DNA from 3 places in the Rouxiella sp. Mn2063 genome. Region 2 is predicted to be linked to each of the others. Evidence: predicted binding sites of a transcription regulator. Region 2 holds the regulator's gene; each other region holds the start of a gene.
What was found. The regulator PurR, encoded in region 2, represses purine synthesis genes. The targets are predictions, from matches to a motif close to CANGCAAACGTTTGCNTG.
Positions count from the first base shown of each region.

Region 1: the regulator PurR is predicted to act here: its motif matches at 1,260-1,277, upstream of ACL9RG_RS15925 (nucleobase:cation symporter-2 family protein).
Region 3: the regulator PurR is predicted to act here: its motif matches at 1,793-1,810, upstream of ypfJ (KPN_02809 family neutral zinc metallopeptidase).

Region 1 is NZ_JBMOUD010000011.1:21,658-24,941, reverse strand. Features, by position in the region: gene recG (ATP-dependent DNA helicase RecG) at 1-1,212, shown strand, start outside; gene ACL9RG_RS15925 (nucleobase:cation symporter-2 family protein) at 1,338-2,714, shown strand; gene ACL9RG_RS15920 (AsmA family protein) at 2,964-3,284, shown strand, end outside.
Region 2 is NZ_JBMOUD010000003.1:396,302-399,585, forward strand. Features, by position in the region: gene punR (DNA-binding transcriptional activator PunR) at 1-757, shown strand, start outside; gene purR (HTH-type transcriptional repressor PurR) at 803-1,828, opposite strand; gene ACL9RG_RS07255 (YnhF family membrane protein) at 2,232-2,321, shown strand; gene ACL9RG_RS07260 (C40 family peptidase) at 2,553-3,284, opposite strand, start outside.
Region 3 is NZ_JBMOUD010000010.1:131,923-135,206, reverse strand. Features, by position in the region: gene ACL9RG_RS15615 (tRNA(Met) cytidine acetyltransferase TmcA) at 1-101, opposite strand, end outside; gene ACL9RG_RS15610 (DUF441 domain-containing protein) at 103-555, opposite strand; gene ypfJ (KPN_02809 family neutral zinc metallopeptidase) at 676-1,542, opposite strand; gene purC (phosphoribosylaminoimidazolesuccinocarboxamide synthase) at 1,836-2,549, opposite strand; gene bamC (outer membrane protein assembly factor BamC) at 2,615-3,284, opposite strand, start outside.

The DNA of each region.
Region 1 (3,284 bases), on a different contig from region 2:
ATGCGCTTAGTGCAAGGTGATGTCGGCTCCGGCAAAACACTAGTGGCAGCACTCGCCGCCTTATGTGCCATTGCGCAAGGCAAACAGGTTGGGTTGATGGCGCCGACCGAGTTATTAGCCGAACAGCACGCCAATAATTTCCGCCAATGGTTTGAGCCGCTGGGGATCCAAGTTGGCTGGCTGGCCGGTAAACAAAAAGGCAAAGCGCGACTTGCTCAGCAAGAAGCCATCGCCAGCGGACAGGTTTCTATGGTCGTGGGCACCCACGCGATTTTCCAGGAACAGATCCAATTCTCAGCGCTAGCGCTGGTGATTATCGATGAACAGCATCGCTTTGGCGTCCACCAGCGGCTGGCGTTGTGGGAGAAAGGTAAACAGCAAGGCTTCCATCCCCATCAGTTGATCATGACCGCCACGCCTATTCCACGCACCCTGGCGATGACCGCTTACGCCGATCTCGATACTTCGGTAATTGATGAACTGCCGCCGGGAAGAACGCCGGTTACCACAGTGGCCATTCCTGACAGTCGCCGCAGCGATATCATTCAGCGCGTGAAAAGCGCCTGTGAGCAAGAAAATCGCCAAGCTTACTGGGTTTGTACGCTGATTGAAGAGTCAGAAATGCTGGAAGCCCAGGCCGCAGAGGCCACCTGGGAAGGCTTAAAACTGGCGCTGCCCGATTTGAATGTTGGCTTGGTGCATGGCCGGATGAAAGCGCAAGAAAAACAGGCGGTGATGCAGGCGTTTAAACTCGGCGAAATTCAGCTATTGGTTGCGACAACGGTTATCGAAGTTGGCGTGGATGTGCCTAATGCCAGCCTGATGATTATCGAGAACCCGGAACGGCTTGGCTTGGCGCAGTTGCACCAGTTGCGTGGACGCGTTGGCCGCGGCGCAGTGGCATCACATTGCGTATTGCTTTATAAAACACCGCTGAGCAAAACGGCACAAAAGCGTCTACAGGTGCTGCGCGATAGCAACGATGGCTTCGTTATTGCACAACAAGATTTGGAAATTCGCGGCCCCGGCGAGCTGCTCGGCACCCGACAAACCGGCAGTGCGGAGTTCAAAGTCGCCGATCTGCTGCGTGACCAAGCGATGATCCCAGAGGTGCAGCGCGTCGCCCGCCATTTACATCAATACTTCCCAGAGCACGCCCGCGCGTTGATTGAACGCTGGTTGCCGGAGCGCGTGCGTTATACCAACGCTTAATTTTTCTTAGCTCGAGATTCACACGATAAAATTTGCTGTCACTTGCCATGGCAAACGATTGCTTTTGCCTGCGAGATCATGAAAAATGCCCGCTTTATCGCACCCGCTTCCTGGAATGACAAATCATGAGCACGCCCTCCGCCGAACGTTCAACCGATGCAGCTCAACACAGCGAGCTAATTTACCGTCTGGAGGATCGCCCTCCTCTGCCACAAACCATTTTTGCCGCTTGTCAGCATCTGTTAGCCATGTTTGTCGCGGTAATCACTCCGGCACTGCTAATTTGCCAGGCGCTCGGCTTACCGGCGCAAGATACGCAGCACATTATCAGCATGTCGCTGTTTGCTTCTGGATTGGCGTCCATTCTGCAAATTAAGACCTGGGGTCCGATTGGCTCTGGGTTGCTGTCTATCCAAGGTACCAGCTTTAACTTTGTCGCCCCATTGATTATGGGCGGTACAGCGTTAAAGACCGGCGGTGCTGATGTACCGACTATGATGGCCGCGCTATTTGGTACGCTGATGGTCGCCTCGTGCACGGAAATCATCCTTTCCCGCGTATTGCATCTGGCCCAGCGTATTATTACGCCGCTGGTTTCTGGCATTGTAGTGATGATTATCGGCTTATCGCTGATCCAGGTTGGCCTGACTTCCATTGGTGGCGGCTACGCGGCGATGGGCGATCACACCTTTGGTGCACCGAAAAACTTGCTGCTCGCAGCGGTCGTGTTGGTGGTAATTATTCTACTCAACCGCCAGCGTAATCCGTACCTGCGGGTCGCCTCACTGGTGATTGCGATGGCGGTCGGTTATGTGACGGCATGGGCAATGGGTATGTTACCGGCTAGCACTGCGGCAACATCTGATAAATTAATCACGCTGCCAACTCCGCTATATTACGGCTTAGGTTTTGACTGGAACCTGCTGATCCCACTGATGCTGATCTTTATGGTCACGTCGCTGGAAACTATCGGCGATATCACCGCCACCTCGGATGTGTCAGAACAACCGGTGAGTGGCCCGGTTTATATGAAACGCATCAAAGGCGGCGTGCTGGCAAATGGCCTGAACTCCATGCTCTCAGCGGTGTTCAATACCTTCCCTAACTCCTGCTTCGGCCAAAACAATGGCGTGATTCAGTTGACCGGTGTTGCCAGTCGCTACGTAGGTTTTGTGGTGGCATTGATGCTGATTTTGCTGGGGCTGTTCCCAGCGGTAGCAGGTCTGGTGCAACATATTCCCGAGCCGGTGCTTGGTGGCGCAACCATCGTGATGTTCGGTACCATTGCCGCATCCGGCGTGCGTATCGTCTCTCGTGAGCGTCTTAATCGTCGCGCGATTATGATCATGGCTCTCTCGCTGGCGGTCGGCATGGGCGTATCTCAGCAGCCATTGATTCTGCAATTCGCACCGGACTGGCTGAAAACGCTGCTCTCTTCCGGCATCGCCGCCGGGGGTATCACCGCCATCGTGTTGAATCTGATCTTCCCGAAAGAGAAGTAACTGAGTTTAATGGCAACGTTGTCTTGAATATCGAGATGCCCGGGCATAGTTTGCCTAGGTGCACTCTTCCTAATAACTCAGGTTGTCAGTTGTCTGAATGCTAAGCTGGCAGTAAACATCGAACGGCGGGGATTTATTTCCCCGCCGTTTTATTTTCTGTAACCAGTTGGCTTAAGATAAGGGTATTTAATCAGCTGTAAAACAGGCTATGCTCAGCTTACTTCCCCAACGGAGATGGATGTCAAAACGATGAAAATTATTGGTAAAACGCTGACCACCCTCGTTCTGCTCGTAGTGCTGGCCATTGTGCTGCTTTATGTCGCGCTACAAACGCGCTGGGCAGCAAGCTGGATAAGCAATTGGGTAAACGAAAATAGCCAATATCGCCTCTCCGTTAATGCCATTAACTATAACTGGTCGACACCAAACCAAATTGGCTTGGTCGGCGTCAAACTGGCGCAGAAGAACCAGCCAGATCTGCTCAATGCTGATGAGGTCGATTTTCATCTCGGTTGGCGTCAACTTACTGACCCGACCTATTTTGACCGCATCGTTCTGATGCAAGGCAAT
Region 2 (3,284 bases):
GCGACATCGTGATGTTGAATTGACCGCGGCCGGACGGCTCTTCGTTGATGAAGCAAGATCACTTATCAAAAAAATGAATGCCACACGTCGCCAATGCCAACAAGTTGCCAACGGTTGGCGAGGAGAACTCAACGTAGCTGTCGATCGTATTGTAAAGCCAGCCAGGCTCCGGCGATTAGTCGTAGACTTTTATCGCGAATTTTCAGATACCGAGCTGATTATACATAATGAAGTCTTTAACGGTGTGTGGGATGCTCTGGTAGATGGTCGTGCAGATGTCGCTATTGGTGCGACACGGGCGGTACCTGCAGGCGGTCGTTTTAACTTTCGCGATATGGGATTTATGGATTGGCATTGTGTCGTCAGCCCAACACACCCATTGGCGGCAATGCCTGGGACACTTCACGACGACAGTCTGCGCCATTATCCTGCATTATGTCTGGAGGACACATCGAGGAATCTTCCCAAACGTGATACCTGGACATTGGATAATCAGCGTCGATTGGTTGTACCTGATTGGACTTGTGCGCTTGATTGTTTGTTCGATGGGTTGTGTGTTGGCATGATGCCAGTGCATATGGTCTCACCCTGGATTGCTCAGAACAAACTAACCGCATTGACCTTAAGTAATACCTTTCCGGAAAGTCCATGCTGTCTAACTTGGGATCAGAACAATCAGTCGCCCGCTCTTGCGTGGCTACTTAACTATTTAGGCGATAGTATTACGCTGAACCAGGAATGGCTGCGTGATAACTAAAAAGGATGCCAGTCTGGCATCCTTAGTGGGGTATTAATGGCAAGCTTAGCGGCGATAATCTCGGTAAGGTCCGTCAGCAACCGAGCGTCGTTCAACCAGCTTAGGCTTAACTTCTATGGTTTGTTGTTCTTCACGTTTATTAATAATACGGTCCAATAGCATCGTAAACGCCATCTCACCTAAGCGTTCTTTCGGCTGATGAATCGTTGTGAGTGGCGGTGAATAATAACGGGCATTGCGCACATTATCATAGCCAATCACTGAAATATCCTGTGGAACCCGTAATCCCATTTCATCAGCGGCACAGATAGCGCCCATTGCCATGACATCACCGCCGCAGAATACTGCGGTAGGACGGTTTTTCTGTGAAAGGATCTGTCGCATCGCCTGATATCCAGATTCTGGCTCAAAGTCGCCTTGAACAATCCATTCGTCGCGTACGGGAATATTGGCCTCTGTCAGCGCTTTAACAAAGCCATTAAAGCGCCCACCACCGGTATTACGATTGAGTTGGCCTGGTATTGCGCCGATATCGCGATGGCCACGCTCGATAAGATAACGTCCTGCCAAATACCCACCGTCAAAGGCGTTATCAATGATGGAGTCGGTGAAATCATTGCGCGATTCGCCCCAATCCATGACCACCATCGGGATAGCGCGGTATTCTTCCAACATGCCAAGCAATTCTGCTGGATATTCAGCACACATTACCAGTAAGCCATCAACACGCTTTTGCGCCAACATGGCGAGGTAAGCACGCTGTTTCTCTAGGTTGTTATGCGAATTGCATAAAATTAGCGTATAGCCTTTGGCAAAACAGCTGTTTTCCACGGCTTCAATAACTTCAGCAAAGTAGGGCGCTTCGCTTGATGTGGCTAATAACCCTATTGATTTGGTGTTGTTGACCTTAAGACTACGGGCGACGGCACTAGGAGAATAATGCAAATCTTTAATAGCAGCCCGCACAGCTTCCTTGGTTTCTTCGGCGACGAAACGTGTTTTATTGATGACGTGCGATACCGTCGTGGTTGAGACGCCAGCACGCTTAGCGACATCTTTAATCGTTGCCATGGAAAAAATAACTCCTGAACCCGCGTGCACTAGCACGTTAGCATTATGTTAATCGTTTGCCTGCGTTTATTTAACTGCGATAATTTCTTTACGCAGCAAAATCGTTTGTATTGATTTCAGCAGAGAACCTGAAAGGGGGCTGAGATAAGCAGCCGTTACATCGCAGGGCGGTAACCGCGAATTTTCTCTTATATTGCGGAAAAGTGGAAGAAAAATTTAAGCTGACTACGAAGATGGCGCTCTTTGTTAGAGATCATAGGAAAATGGTAGCGGCTATGAGAATATATCAATGGCATAATAATTGTATGGCTATTCTTTATGTGGCTACTGGTTGTATGGCCAATGTCTGTTTGGCTCGTTATGATTATAAGTATTCTCGGCGTTCATCATGAAAGGAGGATGTATGGATAGTAATCTAAAAATGTCTTTAATCACCACGGTTTGCGCATTGGCGATGATCTTGATCTTCAGCTTTACTGCGGTGATGCACTGAGTTGGGCGTCGCTAGGCGTTGTTGTTGGCTGACTACTGTACCGATGCCTTAGTTACTTTGCCAATGTAGCACTGACTTCGCCAAAGCAGGGTAGCGATAAAAAATAAGGGAAATCCCTAAATGGGATTTCCCTTATTTTATTATCATTCTCTTGTCGATAACTGTGTGTTCTCAGTTATCACGGAAACACTTCGTTAAATGCTCTTCATCAAAGATGAGCTAACTGACTATTTAACGAATCGTTTTAGGGGTCATGACCCGACGAGCGCCTACGTAATGATCTTGCCAGTAGTTATCCGCAAGGTAACTGATTTTTATGTCTTCACCTGTGCGAGGAGACTGAATAAATTTACCATTACCAAGATAAACACCAACATGGTCTGCGGCACCGCGCTTGGAAATCTTAAAGAATACCAAGTCGCCAGATTCTAACTCACCACGTTTGATTGGCGCTGCATCACGCAGGTGATACATTTCATCGGCCGTGCGAGGCATCTTAATACGCATCAAATCCTTATATGCGTAGTAAACTAAGCCACTACAATCGAAACCAGTATTCGGCGATGTCCCACCCCAGCGGTAAGGTTTTCCGACTTGGTGCATCAATTTGTTCATCGCAGTCAATTTAGCTGTCTGATAGCGTTTTTTATGCGCGGCGCTCATCGCAATCGGCATGCATTTTTCACTTGCCGCTTTATGCTTGTGATGACGACCGTACGCTTTTTTACCCACAGTAGGGCAGGTTACCGCCTCATTCGCTAACGAGTGAGTGATACTCTTAATCTCTTTTTTGTGTCCGTTTTTTTCATGCTTGGCTATGGCCGCCTTTGTAGACGCATGCTTAACCAGCTTGGGGCTGCCAGCTTTCTTACTGTGTGTTGTCGATTTATGGTGCTCATTTACTGCCGCTGATTTTGTTTTCTTAGTACTGCGAGCAACAACTTTTCGCTTTCGTCGTTCTTC
Region 3 (3,284 bases), on a different contig from region 2:
AAGGATGCTGAACCACTGAGCACTAACAGACGTCGCACACCTTGGCGCTGCATCTGTTGTTGGCAGCACTGTATTTGCTGTGCTTGCTCGTCGGAAAGCATCTCAGCCCTTGCCCACTAATAAGGAAAGTAAGCCAGCGGCAATCAGCGGCCCAACCGGCACCCCTTTAAACAGGGCAACGCCAAGCACAGTACCAACCAATAAACCCGCTACCAGATGGGGCTGTGTTCCCATAAGTGACACACCGCGTCCACCTAACCAAGACACCAGAACGCCGACCAAAATAGCCAGAATTGATTTCCACTGTAGGAAAGAGTGGAACAAAGTGCTGGGACTGATTTTGCCACTGGCAATCGGCGTCATCACACCGATGGTCAAGATGACAATACCAATTGTCAGGCCATATTTTTCCACCCAGGGAAAGAACTGATTAAGTGGTGTGATACGTACGGCCAGCAAAAAAAACATCGCCAGCGTAATCGCGCTATTGTGGCTGACGATCCCCAAACCGGCGAACGCCAGCAGGATCAGTAAGGTTGGATCGAGAAAGGCCATGACAATCCCTGAAGTAAGCAAGTAAGAAAAACGGGAGCCGGATAGGCTCCCAAAAGAGGGTTAATTATTGATGATTTAACCCGATTTGACCAGTGAACAACCGGGGCAGATCTACGCCACTCAGCGGCTAGCGAAGGTATTGCATTGATCTATTCGGCCGGTATCAAAACCGCGTTTGAACCAAGTATAACGCTGTTCTGATGTGCCGTGGGTGAAGCTATCTGGCACGACTCGCCCCTGGCTTTGTTTCTGCAAGCGGTCATCACCAATAGCTTGTGCAGCATCGAGTGCCTGCTTCAGATCGCCATTTTCCAGTACCTGCTGTTGTTGCATCGCATGGCCCCAGATACCCGCAAAACAGTCGGCCTGCAGCTCCATTTTGACCGATAGTTGGTTTACCTGTGTTTGTGACGCACCTTGCTGCATTTGTCTGACCTGACGTTCAATGCCTAATAAATTTTGTACGTGATGGCCGACTTCATGCGCGACAACATAACCTTGAGCAAAATCGCCGCCCGCACCAAGTTTGTTTTGCAGGTCTTGGTAGAAGGAAAGATCGATATATACCGTGCTGTCGGCTGGACAATAGAATGGTCCCATCGCCGACTGTCCTGTTCCACAGGCGGTACGCGTCACGCCGCGATACATTACCAGCTTAGGATCACGATAGGTTTTGCCATTGTCGGCAAAAATCTGTTTCCACACATCTTCAGTTGACGCTAATACCACTGAGGTAAACTTAGCCTGGCGATCGTCCTGCGGGCTGATTGACTGAGTTTGCTGAGCCGGTGCACCCGTTGACTGCCCGCCGTTAAGGAGCGGCGTCAGATCAACACCGTAATAACCGGCAATCAATACCACGATAACAATAACAATCCCGCTCTTACCGCGGATAGGGATACGCATCCCACCGCCGCTACCTACTCCAGCGCTTTGATTGCGCCGATCTTCCACATTGTCGCTTTCTCGACGCCCTTGCCAACGCATAGATTATCCCTCTGAGTGTTTCTATTTATCCTAGTTAACCGAAGGCAACTTCGCCATTACCTCGCGGTCATCCGGGCGCTATTCAACCTCAGTACAAAAACGGGAGCAATAGAAAATTTGGCTTAATAGACGTAGCCGGGGGATATAAGGCAGAAAATAAAGCGTAGTGAGTGAGGAATTATCCAGAGGATAAGGCGGTAAATATTACCGCCTTACAAGACAATCAAGTCAATACGCCAGTCTATTGACCAGCGTAAACGATTGCGTGATAACGCTAAAAAAAAGCGAAAAAATTAGTCCAGCTTAACGCCAATACGTTTAGCAACTTCTTCGTAAGCTTCAATCAGGCCACCCAAACTTTGACGGAAACGGTCTTTATCCATCTTGTCGAGGGTATTGGTATCCCATAGGCGGCAACCATCTGGAGAGAATTCGTCACCCAGCACCACTTCGCCTTTGAACAAGCCGAATTCTAGTTTGAAATCGACCAAAATCAGGTCAGCATCAGCAAACAATTTGCTCAAGACTTCATTGGCTTTGTAGCTCAGCGCTTTCATCTTCGCCAGATTCTCTTCGTTAACCCAACCGAAGGTCTTGCAGTAAGATTCATTGACCATTGGGTCATGCTTAGCATCGTCTTTCAGGAACAGGTCGAACAACGGAGGATTGAGCACCAGACCTTCTTCAACGCCTAAACGCTTAACCAGCGAGCCTGCGGCACGGTTACGAATAACGCATTCAACCGGGACCATATCCAGTTTTTTCACCAGTACTTCGTTGTCAGACAGCAGGCCTTCCATTTGGGTAGGAATACCGGCTTCTTCCAACTTGCTCATGATGAATTGGTTGAACTTGTTGTTGATTATGCCTTTACGGTCGAACTGCTCAATACGTTCGCCATCCAGTGCTGACGTATCATTACGGAACTCCAACACCAGCAGGTCTGGATTTTCGGTGGTATAGACGGTTTTCGCCTTTCCGCGATACAACTCAGCTAACTTTTGCATCTTAACTAACTCCAGTCACAATAAAATAACGTTAATGCAAAAAGGGGCCGGAGCCCCTTTTATGTTTATTTGCTTTTCACACCGCTGGTGTTGAAAGCAGCCTGCATTACTGCAACCATCGCATCGTTCTGCGACTGGCTTAATGCATGCCCTTTAGGATCAAGGAACTGCAAGCTACTACGGTTATTCAAGTCACCGAGCTGCAACTTATAATCACCGGAAACCAACTGTGGATCTTTGGCGCCCAATACATCCCAATCGCTGTCGCTCAACGGTTTGTAAGTCACCGTTAATGTGCCTTCTGGGCGACTGCTGTCTTTCACTTTCATGCCAGCTTTCGCCAAGGCATTAGGCAGACGCTCCCAGACAACGCCGAAGGTTGAACGCACGATCAATACTGGTAAGCCAGTGTCATCAGCGCCGCTTTGGACATCAATCTCGCCAACGCGCGCATTGTTACGGCTTGCTTCGCGATCTTGCTGCTGCTTATCCAGACCCGCGGTGATGGTATTAAGCATTTGGCTGTTGTAACGCTGAATTTCGCTAAGCGAGGTTACCGCATTGCCCTGCTGCTTGAGTTCCAACGTTTTCACAGTAATCGCCACCTGATAACTTTGTGGCTGGACGCTAATCTGGTAGCGGCCTTGATACTGAGAATCTTCGTCCAAACGATTCCATTGCACCATATCGGTGGTTAGCGTTTGCTGAGCATCATCGCGGCTGGCAATTTTATAG